4 regions of the Lysinibacillus parviboronicapiens genome follow, and region 2 is predicted to be linked to each of the others. Evidence: riboswitches for the same ligand, from Rfam matches in the RefSeq annotation. Region 2 holds a riboswitch; each other region holds the start of a gene.

Region 1 (7,563 bases), 1.4 Mb from region 2:
GATAGACTTAACCCCAGCTTCTAATGCGCCTGGTGTGATGATGACACTACGGCCTAACTCAAAGTCAGCAGATGCATGAATAATACGACGTACAACTTTCCACTCATCTTCTGTGAAGTTATGGTCGCCCATTTCCTCTGCAATAATTGCGAAACTGTAATCATAAATTTTATCTGGGTCTACTGTTAAAGGTTTGAAATCTGTTTTAAAATCCATATGAATTGCCTCCTAAAGTGTGTTGTGAACAGCCCGTAGTATATCCTCGAATGTGGAATACTGTTGGCCGTATTGTATATTTGGTCGAGCAATTAAAATCGTTTCTATGCCACAAGCAAGTGCGGCTTCAAGCTTTTCATCAACAGAACCAACTTTGCCGCTTTCTTTCGTAATCATCAATGTGACATCATATTGACGGAAAAGGGCTTCGTTTAATTCTTTTGAAAACGGTCCTTGAATGGCCACTATATCTCTTTGCGCCACACCAAGTGCCTCACATTTTTCCATATTATCGAGACGAGGAAGCATACGAGCAATAACACGTGTATTTTCCAGTCCTTGCAATACTTTGGTGAACGTCGCTAGCGTCTTACTACCTGTTGTCAACATAATGACACCGCGTTTTGTTGCTGCTAGTTGTGCAGCTTGCTCATAATCTCTCACAACCGTTATGAGAGGATGTGCGTAATGCTCATGGGCACGTTCATAGCGAATATAAGGTACACCTGCTTTTTCAGCTGCTGCCATCGCATTTTTAGAAGCCTCTTCAGCAAATGGGTGTGAGGCATCTACAACAAGTTGATAGCCCTTTTCCAGTAAAATTGTCGCCATTTCTTCAGCCGTCAAGCGACCGACTAAATGTGGAAGACCAGCTTTTGTAAGGCTCGAAGCTGCTGAATCAGTGACAACGGTTGCAGTCACTTGATGACCCGCAGACTGCAATTCCAGTGCTAGATTCCTTGCATCACTAGTGCCTGCTAACATGAAAATCATTTCACTGACTCCTCTTCATGGTGATGGTGGTGGTCATGGCTGTGTTGGTGGCCATGGTCGTGATCATGGTCATGATGGTGATGATGATGCGCATGACCATGCACCGCAGCATAAGCACGGTAATTTTCTAAATCTTGCATACCAGTAGAAGTACCATTCACCGCTTGCTCTATACGTTCTAACAGCACATTTTGTAGACGCTCATGATAGCCAAAATAATTGGCAATTTCTATATCACAGTCAGGATATTTGTCATTAAATTGTTGGCACATGCCCTGCATTCGTTCCATCAGAATGCCTGTAAATAAAAAGTACGGTAACATAATAATTTTTTTCGCACCAAGCTTGACGCATCGCTCAATGCCTGCGTCCACGCGCGGATCTGTTACGCCCATAAAAGCACTTTCCACGATTGGTACTGGTAGCTTTTCCCAAAGCAAACGAGTAATTTTATAAAAATCACCGTTGGCATAAGGATCACTACCGCCACGCGCAATTAACAGCACTGCCGTATCTTTATGCTCATCTTGTGCATTGAACCCAATCTCTTCAAGACGGTCTTCTAGAATGGCAAAAATTTCATCGTGAATGCCAATCGTTTGCGCATATGTGAAAGTGATGTTTGGGTAATGCTCGCGTGCATGCTCAATTTCTGCTGGAATATGCATCTTTGAATGTCCAGCATGCAGTAAAATAATTGGTATAACATGCACTTCCGTTGCACCTTTTTGTATGCAATTCGTAATGCCCTCTTCAATGTTTGGCGAAGCAAATTCCAGAAAACAAGTTTCAACTAAAAAGCTGTCATCAATCCGAGGAGTCATTTGCTCAATAAATGTGCGTACCTCATCATTTCCTGCTGCTAAACGGCTACCATGGCCGACAAATAAAATAGCTTTCATCTCTTTTCTCCTCACTAGTCGCCGCACGGAGCTGGCTCTACTTTTATTTTTGAAGACATATCTTGATACGTAAAATGCAATATTTTTTTCACACGTTTGAAGTATTTAAACAAGCGTTCATTTGGATGCGCATTGGCTTTGTACTCTTCAAGAATGTCTGTTATAAGTGGAACAAGTTGTTCTGGCTCTAACCCTTCTACCACAGGCTGTGCCGCATGCGCTGTACGCCCAACTGGTTTAGCACCGATAAAGACATCAAATTTACTTTTACGATAGACAATACCAATATCATCAAACACTGCACGGTAGCATGCCATACCACAGCCGTTAAAGCCGATATTTAGCGTTTTCGGTAATGCTAAGCCACCTAGTTTTGCTTGAATTTCCTCGGCATATGGAATAGAGTCTGCTTTCTCTCCATAACAGAAATCACATGCTTTTAATGACAGTACATCGCCGATTGGAGCTAACAAAAAGCCCACTTCACGTAGTTTTGCTGTAATTTTACCGGGTTCAGATGTTGGAATTTTCAAATGAATTTGATGGTCCGGTGTATACTCCATCGTTCCTTCTTCCCCAACAACTTCAGCTAAAGCCGTCATTTGTTGCGGCGTGAAAAACTTATTAGCCACCCCAGGACTAACGGCAAGTTCAAAAATGGATTCAATCTTTTGTTGGACAAGTTTAGATGTGACATGCCCAGCACTTGTCCCTTTCACCATTGCAAGTGCAGTTGCAGCCATTTCAAGAGATGATTTATTTAGCGTTGACACAGGTGTAATCGCTAAACTGGGCTTGCTACGTCCTGCATTCGGGTCTGCCGCAAAATCAGCACGCGCTGTTCCCGTTTGTTGATTCATCGCCCACGGTTCATTTTCTTCTTTCAGACGTTGATGTGGACGTAGTGGCTGTTTTTCATCTCCAAGCGTATATTTTCGTTGATAGCCACGCGGTGTAATCATTTTATTGTCATAGAAAAATGTAGATGAATTTCCGATAATAACAGTTGTGAGCATCCCGATATCATGCTCAAGCATCTCCGCTAGTGTGGTCATCGTAATTTCCTGGCGATCACGATAGGCGCTTTTTACGAGCCCCACCGGTGTATCGGGAGATCGATATTCTAGTAAAATACGTTGTGCTTCGACGATTTGGCGTGTACGACGACCACTTTTCGGGTTGTAAAGTGCAATCACAAAATCCGCCATTGCTGCTGCTTCCACCCGTTTAGCGATTAAATTCCATGGTGTTAAATGGTCACTTAAACTAATTGTGCAAGAATCATGCATAATCGGCGCACCTAGTAAACTGGCACACGAATTAATCGCAGAAATACCAGGCACAATCTCCACTTCAACACCAGTTGCTTCGGTCCAGCCAAGCTCTATCAATACCTCATAGACGAGCCCCGCCATCCCGTACACGCCTGAGTCACCACTGGAAATGACAGACACGATATTACCTGCCTCTGCCTGACGCACAGCTTCCTGCGCCCTCGAAACTTCTTCGGTCATTCCTGTACTAACAATCGACTTGGCAGTCACTAAATCTTGTATGAGCTCCACATACGTTTTATAGCCGATGATAAAGTCACTCTGTTGCAGTGCTTCTACAGCTCTTGTTGTTATATGTTTAAAATCCCCGGGGCCAAAGCCCACAACAAAAATCTTACCTTTTTGCGCCATTTTGTTCCCCCTCTTTCACCTTTTCAATGCCTTTAATAGCTGTTGTTTGTGGTGTACGCTGTAACGTACCTTCACGCAGTGTGAACACATGTTCACTATGTAAAGACTCATGATGTAAGTCTTGCACGAGCGCCTTTGCATGCTCTGTCGTTGGCACACGATACCAGTTTCCTTGTGGATAGGCGATGACAACACAAGCATCCTTACACCTGCCGTTGCAGCGTGTTCTTGTCGTATGTATTTCCTTATCAAGTGCTTGTACCTGTATTTCATTACGTATTGCTTGGGTAATTTCTTCGCCATCTTTATGCATACAGCTACTGCCATTGCAAATAAAAAGATGCGTTTTCATTCCGTCTAAGTTCCAAGTTGTCATTGTCTTGCTCCCCTCATTTGCGACTAGGAAAAAGAAAAGACCTTCACTCTAAACGAAGAGTAAAGGTCTTGTAGAAGCCAAATAAAAACGAATAAATATAAGTACTCGTTCTCGCTTCAACTTCTCCCTCCGAAAAGTTTGCATGCCATCAACTAAGCAGGTTTCCTGACTTAAGCTTCTTTTTACTTTCGCGCCTTCCCAAGTGATACTAGTGGCATTTGCGATTTCATCAGCTATTACAGTAGCGGGGGCTGTATCGGATTCACACCGATTTCCCTATTATCTCGAATTATCTCGAGCACTTATAGATGTATCTATATGAAATTTTAATTGTCTAAAAACGTAATAGAAAACTGTTTCTATCATAGCTTATTATTTATAAATTTCAACAATTCTTTTTTAATTTGTGAAATTTTTAGTAAAATTTCAACAAATATTTCATGCAAAAATGTGGTGTTACTCTATGATTTATCAGAATTTTCTAGAATGAAGCTCAATTAAAAATATTTTTTATAAAAAGAGATAGCATATTTATGGAAAATCATGTTACACTTTGTCGTGAAATCTCACAACTTCATCTTTTTTCGGTGCGAAGTGTAGTCATTTTGCTTAAAAGGGAAGCCGGTTCAAGTCCGGCGCGGTCCCGCCACTGTACTAGGGAGTTTTATAGATTATGTCACTGTCCAAAGGATGGGAAGGCCTATAAAATGTTGAACTAAAGCCAGGAGACCTGCCGAAAAATACGTGATCGTTTCAACCTACGAGGATAGGTGTGCGGCTTGGCAGATGATAATTTCTATTTGCTTTTTCAGCTATGCACTTTTCCTACATCGGAAAAGTGCTTTTTTATTGCGCACGCTACATTCTAAATTTTATTTTAAGGAGGAGCTATTTTGAAATTTTCTTGTTGGAAGCTTAGTTATTTCTTACTAGCATTTTTACTCGTGCCAAATCGAGCATTTGCCATGCACATCATGGAAGGATTTCTGCCGATTGAATGGGCGATTTTCTGGTGGATCGTAGCCATGCCATTTATTATTTTAGGATTACGTTCAATTCGTAAAACAATCGATGAAAATCCCGAAACAAAAATGATACTCGGTCTTTCAGGTGCTTTTGCATTCGTCTTATCTGCACTTAAAATCCCCTCTGTAACAGGAAGTTGTTCACATCCAACTGGAGTTGGCTTAGGAACTGTATTATTCGGTCCATTGGCAATGAGCGTAATTGGAACAATCGTCTTATTATTCCAATCTTTACTGTTAGCGCATGGCGGCATTACGACATTGGGTGCAAATGCCTTTTCGATGGCTATAGTAGGACCTTTTATCGCGTACTTTGTTTTTAAAGGTTCTCAAAAGATTGGCCTATCGTTCTCACTTGCCGTATTTTTTGCAGCAATGCTTGGTGATTTAGGTACATATGTTGTGACTTCTGTCCAACTTGCACTGGCCTTCCCTTCAGAAGTTGGAGGCTTTATGGCTTCATTCACAAAATTTTCTGGTATTTTTGCGTTGACACAAATTCCACTTGCCATTAGCGAAGGGATTTTAACAGTCATCGTCATGAATTTCTTAAAAAAATATAATGTCAGTGAATTAAAAGCTTTACGTGTTTTCTCAGCAAAGGAGGCACATTGACATGAAAAAAAATTTACTACTCTTAGCTATTGTTGTGCTATTGGCAATCATTCCGCTGTTCGTACAAAAAGGAGCAGAGTTCGGTGGAGCTGACGGTGAGGCTGAAGTCGCAATTGGTGAAATTAACGCTCAGTACGAGCCATGGTTTGAAAGTTTTTGGGAGCCACCAAGTGGTGAAATTGAGAGCCTATTATTCGTGCTTCAAGCCGCAATTGGTGCTGGTTTTATCGGCTATTTTATCGGCTATATGCGTGGCAAACACAAAGAAGGTTAAGCGATGTTACTCATTGATAAGTATGCTTACATGAACAAACTAGCGTCTGTTCATCCGCTAGAAAAAATGACGTTTTCTCTTGGTCTTCTACTGCTGTCGCTTATCATGAGGGATGAACTTATTTCACTCATTACATTTATTGTGATGAGTGCTTTTATCATTTTAGGTGCAAGAATTCCCTTTACGTATTATGCAAAGTTATTACTGTTACCAGGTTTTTTTCTGTTGACTAGCTTAGTGTCGATAATATTGTCTATTGCGCCATCAGCAAGTGTTATACCTTCACATATCTGGGCACTACAGCTGAAAACATGGACTATTTTTATAGGTACTGCAAGTTTGATGACAGCACAAGAACTTTTTTTCATCGTACTTGGCAGTATTAGCTGTTTGTATTTTTTAATTCTTACGACATCGGTACAATCTATTTGCCATATTCTACGACAATGGCGGCTTCCCGTTCTATTTGTCGAGCTAGTAGAATTAACGTATCGTTTTATTTTTATTTTTTTAGACAGTATGCAAAAAATTCATCTTGCCCAGCAGGCTCGATTAGGTTTCCGCTCCCCTTTGCAATGGTTACGTTCAATTTCAATGCTGGTTGCAGCGTTATTTGCAGAGATGTTTCAACGAAGTCGTGAGCTTAACAATGCCATGCAAGCACGCGGTGGTGAAACCGTCTATTGGCAAGAGAATTTTATCTCTAGCAGGAAAAACTGGCTAGGTATTGCTGTTATTATTATATTCCTCATCATTTATGGAGGGCTTTGCAGATGACAACAGGCTTATATTTTGAATTAAAACAATTATCCTACGCCTACGCAGATGGAACCTATGCTTTAACAGATATTACACTCCAAATTCCAAAAGGCAAAAAAATCGCTTTACTTGGTCATAATGGTGCAGGAAAATCAACATTATTTCAGCATCTAAATGGCATTTTAAAACCAACCACCGGTAGTATAGCATTTTGTGGCAAAGAACTTTATTATGGCAGGAAAGCTTTAAAGGCATTACGGCAACAGGTTGGGATTGTATTTCAAGATGCAGATAATCAGCTTTTTTCTGGAACAGTGATGCAGGATATTGCATTTGGGCCGCTTAATCTTGGTTGGTCTGCAGAAAAAGTTGAAGAAAAAATAGCATGGGCCGTAGCGCAAACTGAAATTGCAACACTACTTGATAAGCCCATTCACTTTTTGAGTGTAGGGCAGAAAAAACGTGTGGCGATGGCAGGTGTTTTAGCAATGGAACCATCCGTATTATTATTAGATGAGCCAACGGCAGGACTTGATAATTATTATGCTGCACAAGTTTTACAATACTTAGCCAAATTAGAAGATGGTGAAAGAACCATTTTACTAGCAACCCATGACCTTTCACTCGCTTATGAATGGGCAGAACAAATAATCGTAATGGAAGCTGGGAAAATTATTTATAATGGCGATCCAGTAGCCTTGTTTTATCAGGAGGATTTACTTAATCGAGCTCATCTTGGGCGGCCATGGGTTTTTGAAATGGCGTTAGCCTTACAACATAAAAAATTATTTGACAAAAACATATCAATACCTCGCTCGAAGGAAGATTTACAAAGACTTATTGAACAGCTTTAAGATAATATTTTAGAAAAATAGCTTTTCTTGCTCTATTGTTGTGTACTTTTCACTTGTGGTCGAATCGATTGCACAAATCTTGT
Region 2 (7,563 bases):
GAATTCACATAGAGCAATATTAGAACAAAATTTCGATTTGGAAACACTTTCTCATGTAGCATTAATGGAATCAGAAGCAAGGACGGATGTAGTTATAACTGATAAGGATGGGAAAGTACTGGCCAATTCGCAATTCCACCCTGAAACGGAAGATTACTTCACGAATTTAAAGAAATCGATTCCTTACATGGGACTTATTTTAGAAGATAATTGGGAAAGAGAGGCCTTCATAGCCACAATCAGCCCGATTCAAAAAGACCAAACAACGATTGGTTATGTCTTTATGTTTCAAAACACTGAGTCAATCCACGCTTTAATGGAGCGACTAAATAAGCATTTTTTAATAGTTGGGATTGTCTCTGGATTGGTAACCATCATTATCATTATTATATTATCTAGGAAACTTGCTTATCCGTTAATTCAAATGAAAGAAGCTACCCTGAAACTGAGTAAAGGTGACTTTACAGTAGCTCTAAATACAAACGGCCAAGACGAGCTCAGTGATTTATCCAATGCGATTCAGAAATTATCAGAGGAATTAAATCACTTGAGACAGGAAAGAAAAGATTTTCTATCCAGTATAGCGCATGAGCTAAGAACGCCTTTAACATTCATTAAGGGCTATACCGACATCCTCTATAAACGTGATTTAACGGAAGAAGCTCAACATCAGTATTTAGCAATCATTATAGAAGAAACCAATCGGCTTGCTCGTTTAATACGAGACTTATTCGATTTAGCAAAGATGGATGAAAACTCCTTTATCGTAACGAAGGAACCTCTTGATATGACCGAGTTTTTCGCAAATATTGAGGTGAAACTTAGTCCAGCTTTTCAGGAAAAACAGATACATTTTACAGTGCAATGTGAAGAAAGGTTAACTTTAATGGCCGATTCTTCAAGGCTTGAACAAATTATTATGAATTTACTAAATAATGCTTTGGCCTATTGTGCTGCTGGTGATACAACAACCGTAACTGTTAAACGACTCAACCAAACATTACGAATACAAATTGAAGATACGGGAAGAGGCATTCCTAAGATAGACCTTCCATTTATTTTTGATCGTTTTTATAGGGTAGAAAAATCACGTACCCGTGCGTTAGGAGGTTCAGGTATCGGCCTTGCTATTGTTAAAGAGCTCGTACATGCACACGGTGGAGAAGTCACAGTTCATAGTGTAGAAACCAAGGGAACTACTTTTGAATTATTGTTTAAGGGAGTAGGAACGAATGACAACAATCTTATTAATCGATGATGAACCGAGAATGCTGGACTTATTAGCACTCTATCTAGAGCCTAGCTTTCATTGTATTACAATGTCTGCTGTCCACCAGGCGTTATGCTATTTAGAAGAACAACATGTGGATTTAGTATTGCTGGATATCATGATGCCAGAAATGGACGGCTGGCAAGTATGTCAGGAAATTAGGAAGTATTGGGATGTACCGATTATTATGCTAACAGCAAAAGGGGAACAGGCTGATGTTGTAAAAGGTTTAAATCTTGGGGCAGATGACTACATTCTAAAACCTTTCGACGAGGAAGAATTACTTGCACGTATACATGCAGTATTAAGAAGAACTAAACCTGTGGGTCATGAAATAATATTTGAGGGATTACGGTTAAATAAAGAGTCCTTTGAAGTGCATTTTCAACAGGAAGAAATTTCTTTAACACCAAAAGAGTTTTCTATGATAGCATTATTTCTTGAATACCAAAATAAGGTATTTTCTAGAGAGCATCTAATAAATACCGTGTGGGGATTTAATGTCTCGATTGAAGATCGAACAATTGATTCGCATGTGCGTAATTTGCGTGAGAAATTAAGAAAAAACGGTTTTCCAGCCGATAATTACTTGCAAACCGTGTGGGGAATCGGCTACAAATGGCAAAAATCCATTGATTCAGACGGTTGAGGACAAATAAGGCAGACTGAAACCACTAAATAAAAGTATGTTTGCTTTCATGACTACAGAAAATCTTAGAATCATAGCTAAAAGTAAAAATAATATGTTTAAAGTATCCATTTTTTGATGAAAGCTAAAAAACGCGTAGACTCCTAACGAATCGTATTTGCAACAGGAGCAGTCATTTGCGACGATAGCATGAGTGAACGTAGCGACAGGAGTAAGAAAAGCAAGAGCATGAGACAAGTGCAGGGAGCGACAAGTGGCACGAAGACTAAAGTCGTCACGTTCTATGACAACGCCTTCGTGACCAACATCCTATTGTTGACGTTCCACTTTCGCACATAAAACACATTTGTGGCTGACGTTTCACTTTCGCACATAAAACACATTTGTTGCCCCGGTGCAGCTCATGCCTTGCCCACGGAAAGCGAAGCGAATTTTTACCATATAGAAAAGGGGATTTTATTGTTTGAAGGACTTTTTAGACAGCCCCTACATCTTTTTATTTTTTTGTGAGTTCCTCTTCAGTAACCCATTTGTGATTTTTTACTACATCATTATTGGTTGTTGAAACATAATCAATCATATAAACCGTTGTTTGCTGTGCCTCATCGATACGTACTGTTGCATTTTCCATGCCCTCCATATGGGATGCATCCGTTTTTACTTCTGTTCCAGGTGCTAATGGTGCGCTCCCGGGATTGAATAATTCCTCATGAATGACCCATTTGTGATTCTCCACGCGTTGGCCGCCTGTAGTAGGTTCATACGAAATAATGTAAGCAGTTGTATCATAAGCACCAACAATCGTTGCTTCTGCTCCTTTCATACCTTCCATATGTCCATCCTTAATAATAGCCGTGCTACCAACCGGATACATTGGGTTTTCTGCATTTTTCAAAGTTGCTGGTACTTCACCAGAACTGGAATGATTCATCGAAGAATGATCCATTTCAGTATGCTGTTCAGCAGGGGCGTCTTTTTCTGTATCTGCTACTTCTTTAGAGCATGCGGATAATGCCAAAACAGCAACTACCGTTAGTAAGCCTCCATGCCAAATTCTTGGTCTTTTCATATCCAATTCCTCCTTCTTCATTTGCTATAAATGTAGCAAATAAATGTGCAGAAACTATGGATGAAGGCAGTTGCCTTTACAGACATAAGATACCCATGGTCATATCTATACTAAAAAAAAACTCCGCTCATAAGCTAAAGAAGCGGCGTTTTTATCGATATAGGCTTCGGATTATTTTACAGGAAAAATCCGAAGCACTTTTTGTACACGATATGCGAAAATACCAGCGAATACTGCTAAGATCATATCCTTTGGTAACGGAGGCATCATCCAAAGCCAGGCTATTTTGTAAGTGAAACCTTCAGGTGCACTAGCCCATAGCTTGTAAGCAAAATACATCCAATTTGTACCCAGAAAATAATTAATACATGTAGCAATTAGAGCAGCTATGACATAGCTCTTCTTCGTAGCGCTTTTTTCAATTATAAGCCCTGCTATAAAGGCTACTAAAATAAAGGTTAGGATAAAGCCAAATGTAGGGCTTAAGATTTGTCCAAAGCCTCCACCGAAACGGGCAAATACAGGTGCCCCGGCTAAACCAATCAACATATAGACGGTACAGGCAAGTGCCCCTTTTCTACTACCGAGAATAAGTCCTGCTAAAATAGCAAAAAACGTTTGTAAAGTGATAGGTAAGCTACCAACTACCATGAAAGGTGCAAAGGAAGTAATATTGGCACCAACCATCATTAATGTGGAAAATAAGCCGATGTACGCAAGATCGAATGTTGTTAATTTGTGTTGTGAATGTTGTGCTACTGTTGTCATAATTTCACCCCAATTTAGTAAAGTTGATAGTGATATTTTAAGAAAATAAAAACTTTGTGTCAACTTTATATTTTATTAAGTTAACACAACTGCTGTTAATAAGTTAGAAAATTCATAGCCTAAATATGTCAAAAAGAAAAAATATGTATAGACTACAATAATTATGTATGTTAGAATCGTCATAATTTTAATATTTCAGATACTATTGGTGTGATGCCCCTAAAGCATCACTTAAAAGGGAAGTCGGTGGAAATCCGACGCTGTCCCGCAACTGTAACGAGGAGTTCTATGATATATAAGCCACTGTTCAACATGGGAAGGCTATCATAGCAACGATGAATCGAAGCCAGGAGACCTGCCAATTAGTTTTTACCTGTAATGCCCACGAGGATGCAAGCAATTACGGACAATTGAAGGATACATTTCTTACTTTTGTTTATTCCAGGGTATTTCTATGCAAATTTTTTGCGTAGAATACCCTTTTTTATTGCTTCCCATCTATCATTTTTTGACTAGGAGTTAATAAACAGATGAATAAACAGACAGTACGCCCAAATAAAAAATTTATCTTGCTTTCTATGCTGCTCCTTCTATTGCTCATCATCTCCATTACATTCGCCATCATGATAGGTTCTGTTTCTATTACACCGTTGTACGTATGGAAAGTTATCTTTTCAAAAATACCATTCGTCCAAAATTGGATAGAGCAAGATTGGAGTCGCTCTCAAGAAATTATCATTTGGCAAATTCGTGTGCCACGTGTTTTACTCGCCGCAATCGTTGGCGGAGGATTAGCCATAGCAGGTGCTGCCATTCAGGCACTTGTTCGTAATTCTATTGCAGATCCGTATATTTTAGGAGTTTCATCAGGTGCAACTGTTGGTGCGACAGCCGTTATAATTTTAGGCGCTTTTTCATTTTTTGGCATATACGCTCTATCTATCTCAGCTTTTTTAGGCTCATTAATCGCGATTGTATTAGTGTTTTTCTTGTCGCGTGTTGGCGGGCGTATTTCTATTTTTCGTTTATTACTGGCAGGAATGGCGGTATCCTTTATTTTATCTGCCACTTCGAACTTTATATTAATGATGTCGAAGCAAGAGGGGGGCATGAAGGCAGTCATGTATTGGATGCTAGGCAGCCTTGCAGGAGCGAAATGGAGTAACCTTCTCATCCCGATGGTTATTTTTGTCATTGTATTTGTCTTGCTTTGGCTCCATTATCGAAATTTAAATTTGTTACTACTTGGAGAAGAAGCAGCAGTAACCTTAGGGGTTAATTTACAACAATTCCGAATACAACTTGTTCTTCTAGTTTCTTTACTTACCGGCGTACTAGTTGCAGTAAGCGGCGCAATTGGCTTTGTTGGTTTGATTATTCCGCATATCGTACGGTTAATCGTAGGCTCAAATTATAAATACGTTATCCCGATTAGTGCTTTATTGGGAGCAATTTTCTTGGTTTGGGCAGATGCACTTGCTCGAATACTAATTGCACCAGAGGAAATGCCAATTGGTATTATTACTGCATTTTGTGGAGGACCTTTTTTCATTTGGTTACTGCGTCGTAACAATTATTCTTTCGGTGAAGGAGATTAGAAAATATGACATTAGAAGCAAAACAAGTATCGTTCTCCATGCATGATCAGCGAATTTTACATGAAGTGAGTATCCGAATAAAGGAGAAGCAGTTTGTCGGCTTAATTGGTCCGAATGGAAGTGGGAAATCCACACTCTTAAAAAATATGTATCGTCTATTAAAGCCAGAAAGCGGGACGGTTTTACTGAACGAGAAAGATATTTTAAAGCAGTCGAGTAAATCCATTGCTAAAAATTTAGCTGTAGTTAGTCAGGAAACACCAGTATTATTCGATTTTCAAGTACGAGATTTGGTTAGTATGGGAAGAACTCCACACAAAAAATTATTTGAACTTGACCATGAAGATGACTTTAAAATTGTTAGAGAAGCCTTATTCCAAACGGGCATTGACCATTTAGAAACGCGTAGCTTTAGCTCTCTTTCAGGAGGTGAAAAAAAACGAGTGATGGTTGCACGTGCTCTTGCTCAGCAAGCACAAGTGATTATCCTAGATGAACCAACGAATCATTTAGACATTCAGCATCAATTACAACTAATGGATTTAATTCAAACTTTACATTTGACTGTAGTGGCTGCGCTACACGATTTAAACATCGCCGCAATGTATTGTGATTATATTTATGTTTTACAGCAGGGTAGAATTGTTTGTCACGGAACTCCAGAAGAAGTGCTCACACCAGCTTTACTACGGGAAGTATTTGGTGTATATGCAGATATTCAAATCCACCATTTGACGGGCAAACCTTATTTAACATATGTGTCTGAACAATTCACAAAAAAAACTTTGAAAGAACCTTCTATTTAAAATACTTGAAGCGAAATTATGTTAGCATGTACATAGGAACATGTTATAAAAGCAAGATGCATGACGTCAAAAAAATGAAAAATGGACATTTCCCAATTTATTTGAGAAACGTCCATTTTTACTTTTTATTTTTGAATTGGACCGTGGTTAATTGTAGATAATGTTTCATTAACTTCAAAAATTTTGCCACGAATATTAGTAATGCCGAAGCTAGTTAAACGAGCAGAATGCATAGTTAAATATTTTTCAGCACTTTCCTTCGAATCGAATAAGTAGACGCCACCAGCTTGTTTGGTCGTTGCATCCTCGGTCCATATTTTCCAGATGAAACCTTCTTCATCATTAATACTTCTTGCTAAATTTTGCAAACCCTCAGCCATCTCTACGCCAAAAGGTCCGTCCATTGTAAAGTCAACCTGTAATAAATAAGCCATACCTTCAGTCCTTTTATAATGCTACCTTCTATCACATACAAAACTAGTGGGTAACTGACATCCTCAATGTGTAATGTGTTTATTTTTCCCCCATAGTTAACAACATAATGGACTGAAGCTGATGCCATTGAAATATGAAAAAGTAATAATGTCTATTATAGCTTTATGCTACTGCTTTTAAACCAGCTACACCAATGATAATGGCAATAATGCTAATGATTCGGGTAAAGTTTTTAGATTCCCCGAAAAAAATAATATTAACAACTACTGCACCAACCGTACCAATGCCAATCCAGACAACATAGGCAATACTTAACTGTAAATAGTTAAAGGAGGCATATAAAAGAGCGAATGACAGACCAAAACCGCCAATATATAATAAGAAATCACGTACAGTTTTTTTCTGACTATAGAAACGTAAACCTATGACACCAACAATTTCTGCAATAGATGCTAATAAAACTAGTAACCAACCCATTATGCTTTTGCCCCTTTCTTTGTATCCTTATCTGTTGGTGAATTATCGGCCAACTTAAGCCCAATAACACCAAGAACTAAAATAAACATAAAGATTGCCTTTATAGAATTAAATTCACCATCAAAAATAAAAACGTCCATAAGAGTCGTACCGATTGTCCCTGCTCCAGCAAAAATTGCATAGACAGTGCCGGTAGGGAGGTTTTCACAAGCCTTGGAGAGAAAATGAAAATCAAGAGCAATCAGGGATACAATAATAATCCAATGCCACCAAGAACTTGCTATATTAAAGCCAAATATCCAAAATAATTCAAATAAACTCGTTAACCCAACATAAACCCAATCTTTTTGCATAATTAAATTCCTTTCTTATGTGAATTCCATGACTGACAATCAGTCAATTATATTGTAAAAGAGAACGTCACTATTTGTGACGTAAGCCGAGAGCATGGTGTAAAAAATCAAGAAGTTCAAGCTTTTGGAGTCTAATGG
Region 3 (7,563 bases), 160 kb from region 2:
AGGTCCGTAATACATTGCAGGTGACGAATGCGCTTGCGAAAAGTGATTATAAGGTGCGCATTCCTAAAATTTATACGCAATATAGTGATGAAGATATTATTGTCATGGAGTACGTACGAGGGAAAAGCGTGGCAGAAGGTGCATCAGAGTTTAAACGACTATCAATAGATCGTAGGCAGTTTGCACAGACAATACTGTATTCTTTCTTTGAGCAAATGCTTTTTTCTGGTATATTTCACGCAGATCCGCACCCTGGCAATATTTATATCGATGAGACAGATGGTGCACCAATTTTGCTCGACTTCGGGGCTGTCGGACGTTTAGGAACTACCCAACAAGAAGGTTTAAAGCTATTTTTAATGGGCATTCAGCAAAATGATTCGAGCATCTTATACGACGGCTTAATGCTATTAGTAGAGAAAGCAAATCATGTAGAACGGGCACGAATGGAGCAAGCAATAGATCAAATTTTGTTAAAAATTTCTTATGTCGATCGTATTCCAACCGAAGAATTGATTCATTCGTTATTTACCGTTGTCCGTGATTTTGGCCTTGCATTTTATCCGTCGGTCGGTCTAGCGCTTCGATCGTTAGTGACGTTGGATGGTACGTTGCGAATTATTGAGCCGCAATTTGATATTTTCACAGAAGCAAAGGATTTTTCTTCCGCCTATATGCGCGCAGCATTTTTAAAACCTTTTAAAGAACCAATGGCTACAAAGGAACGTTTGCAAGAAGAACTATCGATGCTAATTCCAACGTTACGAAAGATGCCAAGAAGAGTTGATCAACTCATTCAACGTGTGGAAAGTGGAAAAATCATATTACATCATGATATTTTTTCAGATGAACATAATGCTCGTTTTATTACACAACTGTTTTCACGTTTTGTTCTGTTACTCGTGGGGATTACGTTTGGCATAATTTCAGTAGCTTTATTAGCTATCTCACAATTTATACATGATTCCTATGCCGTATACTTAAATACAGCAGCGTACTTAGGTTTATTCTTATGTGCCATCCTGTTAGTACGGTTATCGATTCAAGCTTTACGTTCAATGAAACAATAGGTAGGGGAAAAATGCCCTTACCTTTTTTAATTCCTGAGAAATATATAATTTGTATATTACAAAACCATTACAAATAATGATGAGTGGTTGGTGGAGTGAAGAGGTAAATAAGTATTAGTGTAGCGTATTATCGGTTATTGTAGAGTAATTGAGCAGTGTTGGTAATATTACAAAAATGTTTCGAGTTTTACTAAACTATTAAAACGACGATAAATAGTATAAAAGTTATGCTTTTAATGCTAAACTTTAAAAGGCTAATAAAAGTATAAAAAATTCGAATATATATAGAAATCGTTCAAGTGATTACATAGAACACCGAGAGCGAAATTGATGGATGAAGGGAAATGAAGTTTAGTGGGTAAGCGCAATAAATGGCGTAAGTCGATGGTGCTAACATTAGCACTTGCTGGCGGCTTATTATTTAATACAGTACAACCAACCGAAGTGCACGCAGAAGAAACTTCTCAACAAATGATTGAGAAAAAAGCTCAAATTGATGCAGAAGTTAAAAAATTAGAGGCAGAATTAACAAGTCTTCAAAACGATATTGATGAAAAAGTTAAAGTATTTAATCAAGTACAGGCAGATATTAAAGAAGTTGATGCTAGTATCGTGGAAACAGAAAAGCGTATCGAGCAACGTTCTGCTATTTTGAGTGAACGTATGGCTGCATACCAAGCGCAGGATAACACTGTGGGTGTTTATTTAAGCGTAGTGCTTGAAGCAAAAAGCTTTGCAGACTTAATGGATCGTGTCGTAGCGGTTAAAACATTAATGGACGCTGACCAAGAATTGGTTAACCAACAAGAGGCAGATAAAGCAAAATTAGAAGAACAAAAAGCAACTCTAGATGAAAAACAAAAAGAATTACAAAAGCAATTCCAAGCGCTTCAACAAAAAGAAAGCGAAATGGAAGTTAAAAAAGCTGAAAACGAAGCAAAATCACTTGCGTTAAAGGCTCAGATTGCCACTAAACAAGAAGAGGAACGCTTAGAGGCGGAGCGTAAAGCAGCTGAAGAAGAAGCGGCTCGTTTACGTGCACTACAATCTGCTACACCTGTAATGCAAGCAACTAGTAATGGCGGTGGGAAACCACAATCAATCGTAGTTGGTTCAGGTACAGGTACAGCTTCTTCAGGCGATGCTATTTCAACAGCTAAGCAATTTTTAGGCCGTGGTTATGTATGGGGCGGTAGCAATCCTTCAACAGGTTTTGACTGTTCTGGTCTTGTACAATGGTCATACAAGCAAGCGGGAGTTTCATTACCACGTACTGCATCTCAACAATATCTAGCAACACAACGCATTTCAGCAAGTGAAGCGCGTGTAGGTGACTTAGTATTCTTTAGTTATGGTTCAGGCGTAGCACATGTTGGTATTTACCTAGGCAACAACACGATGATTGATGCTCAAAACAAAGGTGTTGTCATTGAATCACTTGATTGGTGGAATCAATATTTAGTAGGCTTCGGTCGCATTCAATAATCCTACTATTTATATAGACGATTTAAATAGCAAAAAGGTCATCTTTGTAGAGCAAATTACAGAGATGGCCTTTTTTAAACGTTAAAGAAATATAAATTTTCTTATTCAATTTTAGGTATTCATGCAGCGATAAATTAATGACGCGGCGAAAGCCACTTTATGTGGCATGTGCGCTATACATTCTTTTTCAGCGCTTGTCGCAGCTATATGGCCGCGAGTGCGCTTTTCTTATAAGTTAGTTAAACTTTGAAATTCAACTTGATAATACCTGTTTCTTTTAAAGCAATGAATAAAATAATAAAAAATGGTCCTGTGAGTAAACCAATGATACCAAATAGCTGAAGTCCGATAAACATGGCTATTAATGTTGGCAAGGTAGATAATCCGATATGATCTCCCATCAACTTGGGCTCGACTACTCGACGAATTATGAGTAGAATAACTGCTAAGATGAATAATTGGACAGAAATGGATGTGTTTCCCATTAATAAATGATAAAGCCCCCAAGGTGCTAAAATAATAATTGATCCCAGAAATGGAACGATGTCAATTAGCCAAATGATTAAGGTCATTGTGACAGCATATTTGGGCTGAATAAGGAGAAGTCCAACAAGTGTGACACCTCCAATAATAAAGCTCACGAGTAGATGTGCCTTCATAAAACCAAAAAATGCGTCTTTTAAACGATTAGAAATTATTTTCATTTTTTTCGCAGTAGATGGCTTCAAATATTTGTAAGTAACTTGTTTTAATTTTGGTAAATCTAGCATAAATAGAAATAGAGCAATCATATATACGAGAAGACTAATAAAGAGGCTTGGAATTTCTGAAAAGAATGCAGTAACTTTGGTATAATTAAAGATGTTTAGAAAAGATTCTTCAATTTTCTTAATGAAATCCATTGTTGTACTTTGAAGTGAAGCACTCACTTCAGCGGGGAAGTCTTCCGTATATTTAGAAATGTTATCTTGCATGTTTAACCACATTTCCGATAGTTTAGAAATATAATAGGGGGCTTGCTTTGAAACTACTATAATTTGCGACATGAGCTGTGTAATAGTAAAGTAACAAATAATAGAAATAAAGATAACGCTCATTATGTAAATGAAGGCGACTGCAATTTTCCGAGACATTTTCCATTTTCGTTTAAAAAACATTACAATTGGTTCTAAGAAAAAAGCGGTAATCCCCGCCAATATAATAGGCACGGAGACTGGTATGATAAAATATGCCGCCACTATTAGACATATAATCACAAGCGTTCGTAAAATCAACTTTCGGGTAATAGATTTATTCATAAACTCTCCTTCTTTGTATAAATTAAGTTAAGTGTAACATAAAAAATTTAAAATTTTATAACGTTCTGACAGAATAAAGGTAGGGATGAATCATGGAAAAAGAGATTTTGCAACTTTTTAGTAATATAACAGAGCATGACCGTGAAATCCAATTCGAGTCTTATGAAGAATTGATAAAAATTATGCAAGAACCAGTTGACTGGACATACTCAGTCTGGGAGCATCTCGTTCAAGCCCTTACATATAAAGATGGACATGTACGTGCACGTGCAGTACAGTTTTTATGCGCATTGGCGGCTAAAAGTGATCCAGAAGAACGTGTACTAGAGGATTTTTTGAAAATTTGGGCAGTAACGTATGATGATAAAACTGTAACGGCAAGACATAGTCTACAAGCAATCTGGCAAATTGGGCTTGCTGGACAAGTGCAAAGAGATTTAATTGTTTCGTATTTAGCAAAAAGATTCCAAACGTGTATTGACGAAAAACACCCGACACTGATCCGATACGATATTATTGTATCCTTTAAAAAGTTGTTTGATGCCACGAATGACAGGAATCTATTAGAAATTGCAAAGAGATTAATTGATGAAGAACAAAACGTAAAATATAAAAAGAAATATCAGACAGCCATTCGTTAAACAAGCGTAATGGCTATTTTTTATGTTGAAACTCATTTGTTGGAGAAAATTTAGTTTATTGCTATAATCATGAAAAATATGAAAATGAGGTTTAAAAGTCAAATGGTGAAATTTTATCGATGGAAACATATCGTGGGAAGCCGATGCTTATTGTCAACACAGCAAACAAATGTCGTTTTACATATCAGTTTGAATATTTACAAAAAATGTATGAAAAATAGGGCAAGGATAATTTCCTTGTGTTAGGTTTTCTTTGTGACCAATTTGACAATCAAAATCCAGAAGATGGTGAAGAAACTACACAGCTATGTAAAGTAAATTATGGTGTGATATTTCCAATTTTTGAATTAGTGCAAGTAAATGGTGAGACTACACATCCATTATTCAATTATTTAAAGCATGAAGTGGATTTTCATGAATTTGGAAAGGCAAATATACAGGAGAAAATGTTAGCTCAAACGATAGTCCAAATAGCACCTAGCTTTTTAGATGGTCGCAATATTCGCTGGAACTTTACACAATTTTTAGTAGATGGTAATCGTAAAACAACTGCGCGCTTCGAACCAACGGATTCTCAACTTGATATTGAACAAGCTATCGAAAGAATTTTATAGTCATTATTGAATATAGAATTTTCAGGTGAGAACTACAAATAGCTAATCGTTATGTAGAAATAGTGCTAGGTTTTATATGTTTTTGACCGAGTTTTCCGCAATTTCGCAACTACTTTTTCATCACAATATATGATAAACTGCTTTACAAGTGAATAATTCTTGCAGAATAAGGGTGCTAGGCCATAGCATAATCGGGAATTCGGTGTAAAACCGAAGCTGTTTCCGCAACTGTAAGTACATAAATCATAAATTTAAGCCACTGTCTAAGATTAGATGGGAAGGTATTTATGACATCGCTACATCTAGGTAGTGAACTGTACAAGCCAGGAGACCGACCTTTATTTGAACGTATAAGTACTCTTCGGAAGTTAGGAGGATATGCGGCAAATACATAGGCAATGTCGTGTCAAAGCGACACTATTTATGCATTTTCGTCGTTACTCTATTAATCGGGAGTGGCGTTTTTTTTATGCACTTTAACCTTCATCCAGTAAGTAAGGAGAATTTCACGAAAGAAAGTGGGGGTCTTAGTTTTGAAAAAAGATGCGCGTTATTCATGTTATCCGTTTATGCGTGAAAAAGTATCAACGGTTGATTATGAAATTCGTACAGATAGTTTAACAACACATGTAGGTGTTGCCCTGGCGGCTGTAAAGAAAGAAACGGTGGAGGTTGTAGCAGGCGATTTGCTGGCAATTTTGCCGATGGCTTATCATGTCAATGGTTCAGTACGTGGCAAATTGGCAGTTACCGATGAAGATTTAGCATGGTTAAGTAATCGTTATGATTTTTACGTTGAGCATGTTAGGGAAGAGATTCAAAACTTTGTTTTACCACAAGGAACGGAGGCTGCTGTTGCCCTTCATTTATGTCGAAGTGAAGCGAAAAAATCATACCGTGTCTTGCACAAAGTGTCTGAAGAGCGAGAAGTACCAGCTATTCTCTTCGATTATTTAGGATTACTGGCGAATGTGTTTTTTGTCATGGCTGTATACATGAATCAACAAGCTGGAATTGCTGAAATTCCGTTTATAAGTAAATCATACCCAATGAAAAAGAAAAAAGGAGAATGAGATAAGTGAAGAAATTATTTAATTTCCAATGGCTATCAATTTTGATGTTAGCACTTGTCCTAGTGGGCTGCGGTACAACTGATGAAGAGAAGAATGGGGAAACATCTCAGGAACAAAAATCAACTGAAGCAACAGGCTATAAAGTGACTGATGATCGTGGTGTAGAAGTGACATTTGATGCTGTACCAAAAACTGTGGTGTCATTACAGCCAAGCAATACAGAAATTTTATTTGCATTAGGTGTTGGGGATAAAATCGTAGGCGCAACAGATTATGATACATATCCAGCAGAAGCACAAAACATTGAACGAGTATCAGATTCTATGACGTTTAATAGCGAGCGCATTTTAGCATTAAAGCCAGATGTAGTGATTGCTTATACTACTGGCCAGGATGACGCGTTAAAAGGACTTGAAGATGCAGGTGTAAAAGTATTTGTTATCCAGTCAGCAGCCTCATTTAAAGATGTTTATGGGGATATAGAACAAATTGCGACTGTCATGGGTGTTGAGGATAAAGGTGAGCAATTAAATAAAGACATTAGGGCTAAAATAGCTAATGTTCAAGCAAAAGTAAAAGATGTAGAAAAACAAAAAAATGTTTACTTGGAGATTAGTCCAAAGCCAGACATTTATACAACAGCAGCAGGTACATTCCAACAAGAAATTTTAAATGCTGCTAATGTGAGCAATGTATTTGCTGACCAAAAGGGTTGGGTAAAGGTTTCTGAGGAAGACGTCATTGCTAAAAACCCTGAAGTTATTCTAACAACTGTGAATTACGCTAAGGATCCTGCGGCAGAAATTATTGCCCGTAATGGTTGGAATACGATTACAGCGATTCAAAACAAAGCAGTATATTATGTAGATGCTGATATTTCCACTCGTCCTGGTCCACGTATTGGGGAAGCGGTTGAGTTAGTAGCCAAAGCTGTTTATCCTGAGCTGTTTCAATAATTAAAGACTTTTAAGAGCCGTTCTATTAGATTAGGACGGCTTTTTGTTAGGTATGACACCTTGCCGAAATTAGCTCGGAAAGAGGGAGAAGCGCTCAGGTGCCCTGGAAATGCGCTCTGGTAAGAAGGCAAGATTTATTTTAGATAGCGCTATACATCGCATGTCTTTTTGGTGAAAAGGCATTGCTATGTACAGAAAAGCCCTGGTGTGAAAATTGGTATTATCCTCAGTTGTTTTATAGAATAGAAAGTAAGGTGATTGCTAATATAAGGGAGGCGTTGTGGTTGACACAGTTTGACATGAAGGTTATTCCGTTTGAAGCAGTCTATAATTTCCGTGATATGGGTGGCTATCAGACGAAGGATGGACGTACTGTCAAAAAAGGCTTAATCTATCGTTCGGCAGCACTTGGAAAAATGACGATGG
Region 4 (7,563 bases), 1.1 Mb from region 2:
TCGAAAATGCATTGGCATGCAGCTGTGGCAGTACCGCCATTTTCTTCGCCAATGTACGGGCATTATATGCTTTCATATCTTTCCCGTCTATTAAAATAGTACCTGTAGTTGCTGGGAGTATCCCACTGATTACCTTCAGCAATGTCGACTTGCCACTACCATTGGGTCCTAAAATTCCGAGTATTTTGCCCTTTTCAACTGTAAAGCTCACATCTTTGACAATCGGTACGCCTTCATAACCACCCGATAAACGTTCAACGACAATCATACGCGTACCCCCTTGCTTCTTCGTTGCTTATAGAATATATACGAAAAAACAGGTGCGCCTATAAACGCCGTGATGACACCAATTGGCAATTCACGCGGCATGATAATCGTCCGTGCCACCAAATCACATATAATCAGCAAAGTTGCTCCATTAAAAAAAGATAACGGCAGTAGATGACGGTGGTCTGAACCCCAAATCATACGGGTCATATGCGGAACAACTAGTCCAACAAATCCTATCGTTCCAGAAACTGCAACCGCTGCGCCTGTTAACATTGAGCCACCTGCTAAAATTAAATATTTACTTCGTTTGACATTGACGCCTAAATGCTTCGCACGCTCTTCTCCATATAAAAGAACATTTAACTCTCTTCTTTGCGTCCATAGCATCAACGAGCCAATCACAACAAACGGTGCAATCATTTGTACGTATGGCCACCCGCGCATTGATACCGAACCAAGCAGCCAACCGATAATTTGTCGTAATTCCTCACCGGTTAAAGCTATCATTAACGAAATAAGAGAACCTAAAAATGAACTAAAAATAACGCCTGTTAAAATAAGTGTTTCCATTTTCAGTGAACGGTCAACTAACCTAGCAAAGGTCATAACAGCTACCATTGTTAACACCGCACCAATCATACTAAATATCGGTAATGCGTACAGACCTACAACCGGAATGGAAATCCCAAAAAACAGTGTCATTACTGCTCCTACAGAGGCGCCAGAAGAAACACCTAATGTATAGGGATCTGCTAAAGGATTTTTTAATAAGCCTTGGAATGCCGCACCTGCAATCGCAAGCGATGCTCCTACAAGTCCTGCTAACATGACACGTGGCATTCGAATTTTCCACAAAATATTGGCAGCCGTTTCATCTGCTGCCTTATTCCACAATACTTCTAGTGGAATATGAACTGAGCCTATCGATACGCCACACCAGATGCTAATGATTAGAAGCGTTATCGCTGTTACATAGGCAAATACTATTCTACTCACTCGAATGCCTCTGGATAGATGGCTTTAGCTAATTCTTCAAGACCATCTGCTAAACGTGGACCTTGACGACTTATCATATTTTCATCTACTTGTACAATCGCTTTATTTTTCACTGCATTAATTGTGTCAAAGCCTGCACGTTGGGGAATTTTCGTTAAAATATCAGGTACATAATTATATGTCACAACAATAACATCTGGATTTTTTGCTATGATTTGTTCAGCATCGATCTTATACCAGCCGTTCGTATCTGCCGCGATGTTGTCTGCGTGTATCATTTCCAACATTTCCTGCATAAAAGTATCCTTACCTGGTGTATAAATTTCTGGTTCATCCGATGTTTCTACAAAAACCTTTTTCGGTTCCACGCCTGCAAGCTTTGACTCAACCTCTTCTACTTTTGCTTTCATGTTAGCAATCATTTTTCTTGCTTCTGGTAACTTCCCCGTTGCACGCCCTAGCTGTTCAATTGTTGTATATGTTTCATTAAAGTTATCTGCATTTGCTACAACATATACCTTCACACCGGCTGCTTCTAATTGAGCTAACGCTCCGTCCAGAGAAGCAATACTAGACTCATGTGCAAACACGATATCTGGTGTAAGCGCAATAATTTGCTCAATATTAAATTCCATACTGCCTACTTTTTCTTTGTCCGCCGTCTCTGCTGGATAATCATCATAATCATTGACTCCAACGATTTCATTATTTAAACCAAGTCCAAATAAAATTTCCGTATTACTCGGTATGAGGGAAATAATTCTTTCCGGTGGTGCTTCTAGTGTAATATCCTTGCCAGTAACGTCTGTCATTGTAAGCGGGAATGTAGCTTCCTCTCCTTGCGAAGTTGCCTGTTGCTCTGTTGCAGGATTGTCGTTTTTCGTTTCCTTGCTATTACATGCCGCAAGTAGGCCAATTGCGAGCAATGCTGACAATCCTATTTTCAAATACTTTTTCACTGTGAACCCTCCCTAATGAACCTGCTTGTGCGCATTTAATCGCTCTGTTTTCTTGATTTATCGATACTTTTTCGTATCTTATCGCCCAACTTTGAGAATTTGTCGCCCACAATCTTGTATTTTATCGAGAAACTTTGTAAAACTGAAAACACCCCTCATCACAAAAGATGAGGGGCTGTTTGCACATAAATACATACGCAAAATCCACCACCCTATCCTCGTAGGCTGTAACGTGTTGCACTATAAAGGCAGGTCTCCTGGCTCGTGCGCTAGTTGTTTTTCATGCCTTCCCGAAAAGTTTTCAGTGGCATAAATTGAAAAAACTCGCACTTACAGTGGCGGGACCGCATCGGAATTACACCGATTTCCCTTTTCACTTTACTTAGTAAAGAACCTTTATAATATTTTAGTTGATTTCATTATACATGAAATTAGAAAGATATAACGATAAAAAAGGTGGACTCGTCTTGCATGGAGAAAGCCGCCTCAAGGACTTTGAGACGGCTCGCGATAGCTATATGATTTCCGCAAAATATTGCACAGTTTTCATTGGCGCACCGATTTTACGCAGTGCCCATGTATCCTCTAAATAGATATCTGCTAGCTTTTCATATTTACCACCAAATCTATCTGCCCATTCTACGGCTACGACACTTTCATAGACATGTGCCATGTTCTCTGCAATCCTTTTAGCGTCAAATGTTTTAGTTGCCTCATCTAGATGACTGAAGATTTGCAAGTTCTCTTCTAATTTTTCTAATTGCTCACTTACGATTTGCAGCAATGGACTAGCAGATAACGAAGCTAATCTCTCTTGCATAACTTGAACAAACAATTCATGTGCCTGAAACTTTTCCACTAAACGAATAAGCTCTAATGCTAAAATATTGGCTGTACCTTCCCAAACTGTGAGTACCTGCGCATCTCTCAAAAGGCGGGGTGTGACAAAATCTTCAATATAGCCATTACCACCATGCAGTTCAATTGCTTCACTTGCATAATGCAGCGCTTGCTCGGCTGCTTCTTTTTTCATAATGGCAATATTTAAACGATTCATAATGATGTCTTGTTTATTGCCCTGGCCGCTTGTTACCTTATCGTACAGTTGAATGACATCAAAGACAGTTGCCACCTCTACATGTAGCTTCGCTGCAAATTTTCCTAACGTATCCTGAATCATTGGATATTGTGTTAAAGGCAGTCCAAACGCATATCGATTTGTCACATAGTGCTTAGCTTCTAAATAACCGCGACGCATAATGCCAATTGAGGCAACAGCATTGCATATTCTGGACAAATTAAGTGCCTCCAACATATAATAAATCCCTTTATTTGGATCACCTACAACATATGCAAACGCCCCATCAAACTCGACTTCACCAGATGGTACTGCCTTGACACCTAGCTTATCCTTTAAACGCCGAATACGTAGATGATTAATCGTACCATCCTCTTGATGCCATGGTACGGCGAATAGCGTTAAACCTTTCGATCCTTTGGGTGCGTCCTCCATTCGTGCCAATACCATCGCTACGCCGCACATCCCTGCATTCGATGCAAAATATTTCTCACCATATAGTCGAAACTGTTTGCCATCATGTACAGCTTTCACAACATTTGCCCCAACATCAGAGCCCCCTTGTCGCTCTGTTAAAAATGTCGCACCCTCATAAAGCTTCGTGTCACCCGTTGCACAAACATGTAGTAGAAAGCGCTCCCTTACTTCATCACTCGCATAATGGTCGAGTAAATATGCTGTTGCCATCGATAAAGTTACAGGGCAATAGAAACCTGGCTCCGCATGAGACAGCAAATACCCTTGTGCAAAGCTATATACATAATTGCCCTTCCTGCCTAGCTGTGGAATCTCCTTATGCACATAGCCCACTATCCCTGTGTTATATGTTTCTTCAATCGTTCTTTTATAACCGTCATTAACCCATATTTCCGATACTTCTTCACCATAAGCATTATATCTTTGTAGTCTAGGTTCGCCTGTTTTGTCGGTATGCTTTGCTCTTTCATCAATCTCACCTGCACAAAGCTCACCGAAATCAGTTAGTTCGCGCATTGCATAGTCGTGGAACTCTTCATCTAGCATCAACTCTAATACTTTTTGCAAAGTATCATTTTCTGTAAAAAAATTGGACGTCCGAGTCTCCTCTTGTTGTAAAACCTTCATCATTATCTCACCTCTTGTCCCTTCAGAGATTGCTTCAATATTTTTCCTGATGCATTTCGCGGGAGTGCTTCCACACGTTCAAAAATACGTGGAATTTTATATTTTGCTAGATGTTCTTCCAGATAAGCAATGAGTATTTCTTCATTAATTTCTACCTTCGAGGCATAAACCGCTTTCACCGTTTCGCCCCACTGAGGATGTGGAGCACCGATAACAGCAACCTCAAAGATACCTTCGTAACCTACTAAACAATCCTCAATTTCTTTCGGGTAGATATTGACACCGCCTGATATGATAACGTCCTTCTTCCGATCAACTATCCATATATAGCCGTCCTCGTCGAAGCGAGCTAAATCTCCTGTTTTCAACCAGCCATCTATGAATGCAGCCTGTGTAGCCACCTCGTCCTTGTAATAGCCCATCATATTCCCTTCACCAAATAAAACAATTTCGCCTACTTCCCCATGCGCTACGTCTTCGCCGTTGTCGTTGATAATGCGCAACTCTGTACCTAATGGCGCTCGCTGACCGATACTTCCAGCCTTCAACACATGTTCCTTTCCGAACATTAATGAGCCACTTGGCCCAGCCTCTGTTAAGCCGTAAACACAGGTCAAGTTAGCCGTTTGGAATGCTTTTTCTATGAAACTAACTTCATGTTTTGATAACGGGGCGCCCCCATAAACCCACCATTTCATTGAAGATAAATCGGCTGTTTTCAATCTTGAAGATTGTGCAGTTAATAAATAGGCCACCGGTGCTCCAAAAAAGTGTGTTATTTTTTCCTGCTCAATGGTATCGATAAATAAATCTGGTGTAAATATTGGTGTCAGAACATTGGTTGCTCCTACAAGCACACCAGCCATTAAAAATAAATGTAGTGGGGCTGAATGTGTTAATGGCATCATCAGTAGTATGCGGCTTTCCGGCTTTACTTCCATTTCTACAGCAATCATTTGCGCCACTGTTAAAATATTGCGGTAGCTAAAGAGCACGCCTTTAGGCTTACCTGTTGTACCGGAAGTATATAAAATCGTAGATGCATCATCTTCGTTGAGCTGGCAATCAATTGTATGGGTACTTGCATTTTGGATAAGCATTTCATAGTTCAACCAACCATCCATTACTTGACCTGTTTTAATTTTGATGGATACCAAGGTAATGTTTTCAACGGATGTGAATATTGTTTCATGAGCAATTATCGCTATAGCCTCGGCATGTTGTGCGACATATTCGACCTCTGGTAAAGTCAATTTTGCATTAACCGGTACTACAATTGCTCCAATTCGTTGAATGGCGAAATAACTGACAACAAACTCTACTACATTTGGCATGAAAATTAATACTTTATCACCTTGTCTTACGCCTTGTTCTAATAATGCATGACTGAGTCGTGTCACTTGCTCGTCTAAATCACGATATGTCACTCTGCGTCCATGACAAATAATCGCTTCATTTTTTGCATACTTTCGGGCATTCCGTGCTAACAAATTCGAACTATTCATCGTGCATCTCTCCCTTTAAAGTAGTTAATTTTTCACTAAATATGCCATGCATTTGTTGTAATTCACTTTTCATTTGCTGAAGTTCAGCTATTTTGTCATCAATCTCTTGCATTTTTTGTTCTCCATACGTAACTGTCCGTTGTAATTGCTGCATACCTGTCCGGTCAAAATCAAAAAGCAACACCATCTCCTTTATTTCTTCCAATGAAAAGCCATATCGCTTGCCCCGAAAAATTAGCTTTAATTTGGCCATTTCCTTTTTTGAAAAGGTTCGCTGATTGGTATTAGAACGACTCGGATTAAGCAAGCCAAGTTCTTCATAATAACGTATGGTGCGTGTTGAAACATGAAACTCTTTTGCCACCTCTTGTATCGTTTTCAAATCCAATCCCCCTTCACTATTACCATCAGTATATCATTGACGTTAACGTAAACTTCAACAAGATTTTCGCAATAATTAGAAAAAATACCACACAAAGTACATTAATATCACACTTCCATTAATGTGATTTCAGTCATGTAAGAGTTATGTGAGCTATCTATCCGCCACTTTAGCTGTTCTATCCGTCACTCTTGCTGTGCTATCCGCTACTCTTGCTGTGCTATCCGCCACTCTTGCTGTGCTATCCGCCACTTACATGCAAAAAGCCCCCGACACATTATAGTGCCGAGGGCTAAACATTAAAGTTACATTTTTTCTGGTGCCGATACACCAATTAAACGTAATGCATTTGCAATTGTTGTACGTACAGCTGTAATAAGCGCTAAACGAGCTTCTGTCAGCTCTTTGTTTGAAGCATCTAGTACTTTTTCAGCATTATAGAAGCTATGGAATGCTGCTGCTGTTTCTTGAATATAGTTTGCGATGCGGTGTGGAGTACGGTGCTTAGCAGCATCTGCCACCACTTTCGGGAAATCGCCCACTTTTTTCAATAAATCAATTTCTTTTTCTGCCGTTAATAAGTTTAGATTGTCAGTCGAAGCAGCAAAGCCTTGTTCGCTAGCTGAACGTAAAATGGAAGAAATACGTGCATGTGCATATTGCGCATAGTACACTGGATTCTCGTTAGATTGGGATACAGCAAGGTCAAGGTCAAAGTCCATATGAGAATCGCCTGCAGTTTTCACGAAGAAGTAACGCACTGCATCCAAACCTACTTCTTCTACAAGCTCACGCATTGTTACTGCATTACCTGTACGTTTCGACATTTTAAACTTCTCACCGTTTTTATACAGTTGAACCATTTGAATAATTTCTACTTCAAGTGTCTCGCGATCATACCCTAGAGCTTGGATGGCCGCTTTCATACGTGGGATATATCCGTGATGGTCTGCTCCCCAAATATTAATTAGCTTATCGAAACCGCGCACAATCTTATCTTCATGGTATGCGATATCAGGTGTCAAGTATGTGAAAGAACCATCGTTTTTAATCAATACTCGATCTTTGTCATCGCCAAACGTTGTCGAACGGAACCAAGTAGCCCCTTCTTCTTCAAAGACATGACCATTTGCTTTTAATTTATCTAATGCTACCTCAATTTTGCCGTTTTCATATAATGAAGTTTCAGAATACCATACGTCAAAGTTTACGCGGAAATTTGCAAGGTCAGTTTTTAATTTATCCAACTCTAATGCTAAACCGTGTTGA

Evidence for each region. Region 2 has a riboswitch for cobalamin ahead of C9J31_RS20905 (FecCD family ABC transporter permease). Riboswitches for the same ligand answer to the same signal wherever they lie in the genome.
Region 1: it holds a riboswitch for cobalamin, as region 2 does, so the genes downstream of both, C9J31_RS14040 ((2Fe-2S) ferredoxin domain-containing protein) here and C9J31_RS20905 (FecCD family ABC transporter permease) in region 2, are expected to answer to the same signal.
Region 3: it holds a riboswitch for cobalamin, as region 2 does, so the genes downstream of both, C9J31_RS21665 (hypothetical protein) here and C9J31_RS20905 (FecCD family ABC transporter permease) in region 2, are expected to answer to the same signal.
Region 4: it holds a riboswitch for cobalamin, as region 2 does, so the genes downstream of both, C9J31_RS02860 (ABC transporter substrate-binding protein) here and C9J31_RS20905 (FecCD family ABC transporter permease) in region 2, are expected to answer to the same signal.

What each region holds. Positions count from the first base shown of each region.
Region 1 is NZ_CP073713.1:2,904,785-2,912,347, forward strand. Features, by position in the region: gene C9J31_RS14020 (precorrin-8X methylmutase) at 1-216, opposite strand, end outside; gene cobK (precorrin-6A reductase) at 229-990, opposite strand; gene C9J31_RS14030 (sirohydrochlorin chelatase) at 987-1,892, opposite strand; gene cobJ (precorrin-3B C(17)-methyltransferase) at 1,907-3,577, opposite strand; gene C9J31_RS14040 ((2Fe-2S) ferredoxin domain-containing protein) at 3,561-3,953, opposite strand; cobalamin riboswitch at 4,091-4,274, opposite strand; cobalamin riboswitch at 4,522-4,705, shown strand; gene C9J31_RS14045 (energy-coupling factor ABC transporter permease) at 4,847-5,593, shown strand; gene C9J31_RS14050 (energy-coupling factor ABC transporter substrate-binding protein) at 5,595-5,867, shown strand; gene cbiQ (cobalt ECF transporter T component CbiQ) at 5,871-6,644, shown strand; gene C9J31_RS14060 (energy-coupling factor ABC transporter ATP-binding protein) at 6,641-7,480, shown strand.
Region 2 is NZ_CP073713.1:4,323,261-4,330,823, reverse strand. Features, by position in the region: gene C9J31_RS20925 (HAMP domain-containing sensor histidine kinase) at 1-1,258, shown strand, start outside; gene C9J31_RS20920 (response regulator transcription factor) at 1,233-1,919, shown strand; gene C9J31_RS20915 (YdhK family protein) at 2,416-2,988, opposite strand; gene C9J31_RS20910 (biotin transporter BioY) at 3,160-3,756, opposite strand; cobalamin riboswitch at 3,946-4,133, shown strand; gene C9J31_RS20905 (FecCD family ABC transporter permease) at 4,287-5,354, shown strand; gene C9J31_RS20900 (ABC transporter ATP-binding protein) at 5,360-6,160, shown strand; gene C9J31_RS20895 (monooxygenase) at 6,286-6,594, opposite strand; gene C9J31_RS20890 (DMT family transporter) at 6,758-7,072, opposite strand; gene C9J31_RS20885 (DMT family transporter) at 7,072-7,425, opposite strand; gene C9J31_RS20880 (TetR/AcrR family transcriptional regulator) at 7,496-7,563, opposite strand, start outside.
Region 3 is NZ_CP073713.1:4,481,001-4,488,563, reverse strand. Features, by position in the region: gene C9J31_RS21690 (ABC1 kinase family protein) at 1-1,070, shown strand, start outside; gene C9J31_RS21685 (C40 family peptidase) at 1,425-2,555, shown strand; gene ytvI (sporulation integral membrane protein YtvI) at 2,795-3,853, opposite strand; gene C9J31_RS21675 (hypothetical protein) at 3,946-4,494, shown strand; partial or broken gene C9J31_RS21670 (glutathione peroxidase) at 4,605-5,108, shown strand; cobalamin riboswitch at 5,262-5,462, shown strand; gene C9J31_RS21665 (hypothetical protein) at 5,642-6,181, shown strand; gene C9J31_RS21660 (ABC transporter substrate-binding protein) at 6,187-7,137, shown strand; gene C9J31_RS21655 (tyrosine-protein phosphatase) at 7,437-7,563, shown strand, end outside.
Region 4 is NZ_CP073713.1:565,743-573,305, reverse strand. Features, by position in the region: gene C9J31_RS02870 (adenosylcobinamide amidohydrolase) at 1-268, opposite strand, end outside; gene C9J31_RS02865 (FecCD family ABC transporter permease) at 265-1,266, opposite strand; gene C9J31_RS02860 (ABC transporter substrate-binding protein) at 1,263-2,225, opposite strand; cobalamin riboswitch at 2,456-2,638, opposite strand; gene C9J31_RS02855 (acyl-CoA dehydrogenase family protein) at 2,740-4,407, opposite strand; gene C9J31_RS02850 (class I adenylate-forming enzyme family protein) at 4,410-5,912, opposite strand; gene C9J31_RS02845 (MerR family transcriptional regulator) at 5,905-6,294, opposite strand; gene argS (arginine--tRNA ligase) at 6,600-7,563, opposite strand, start outside.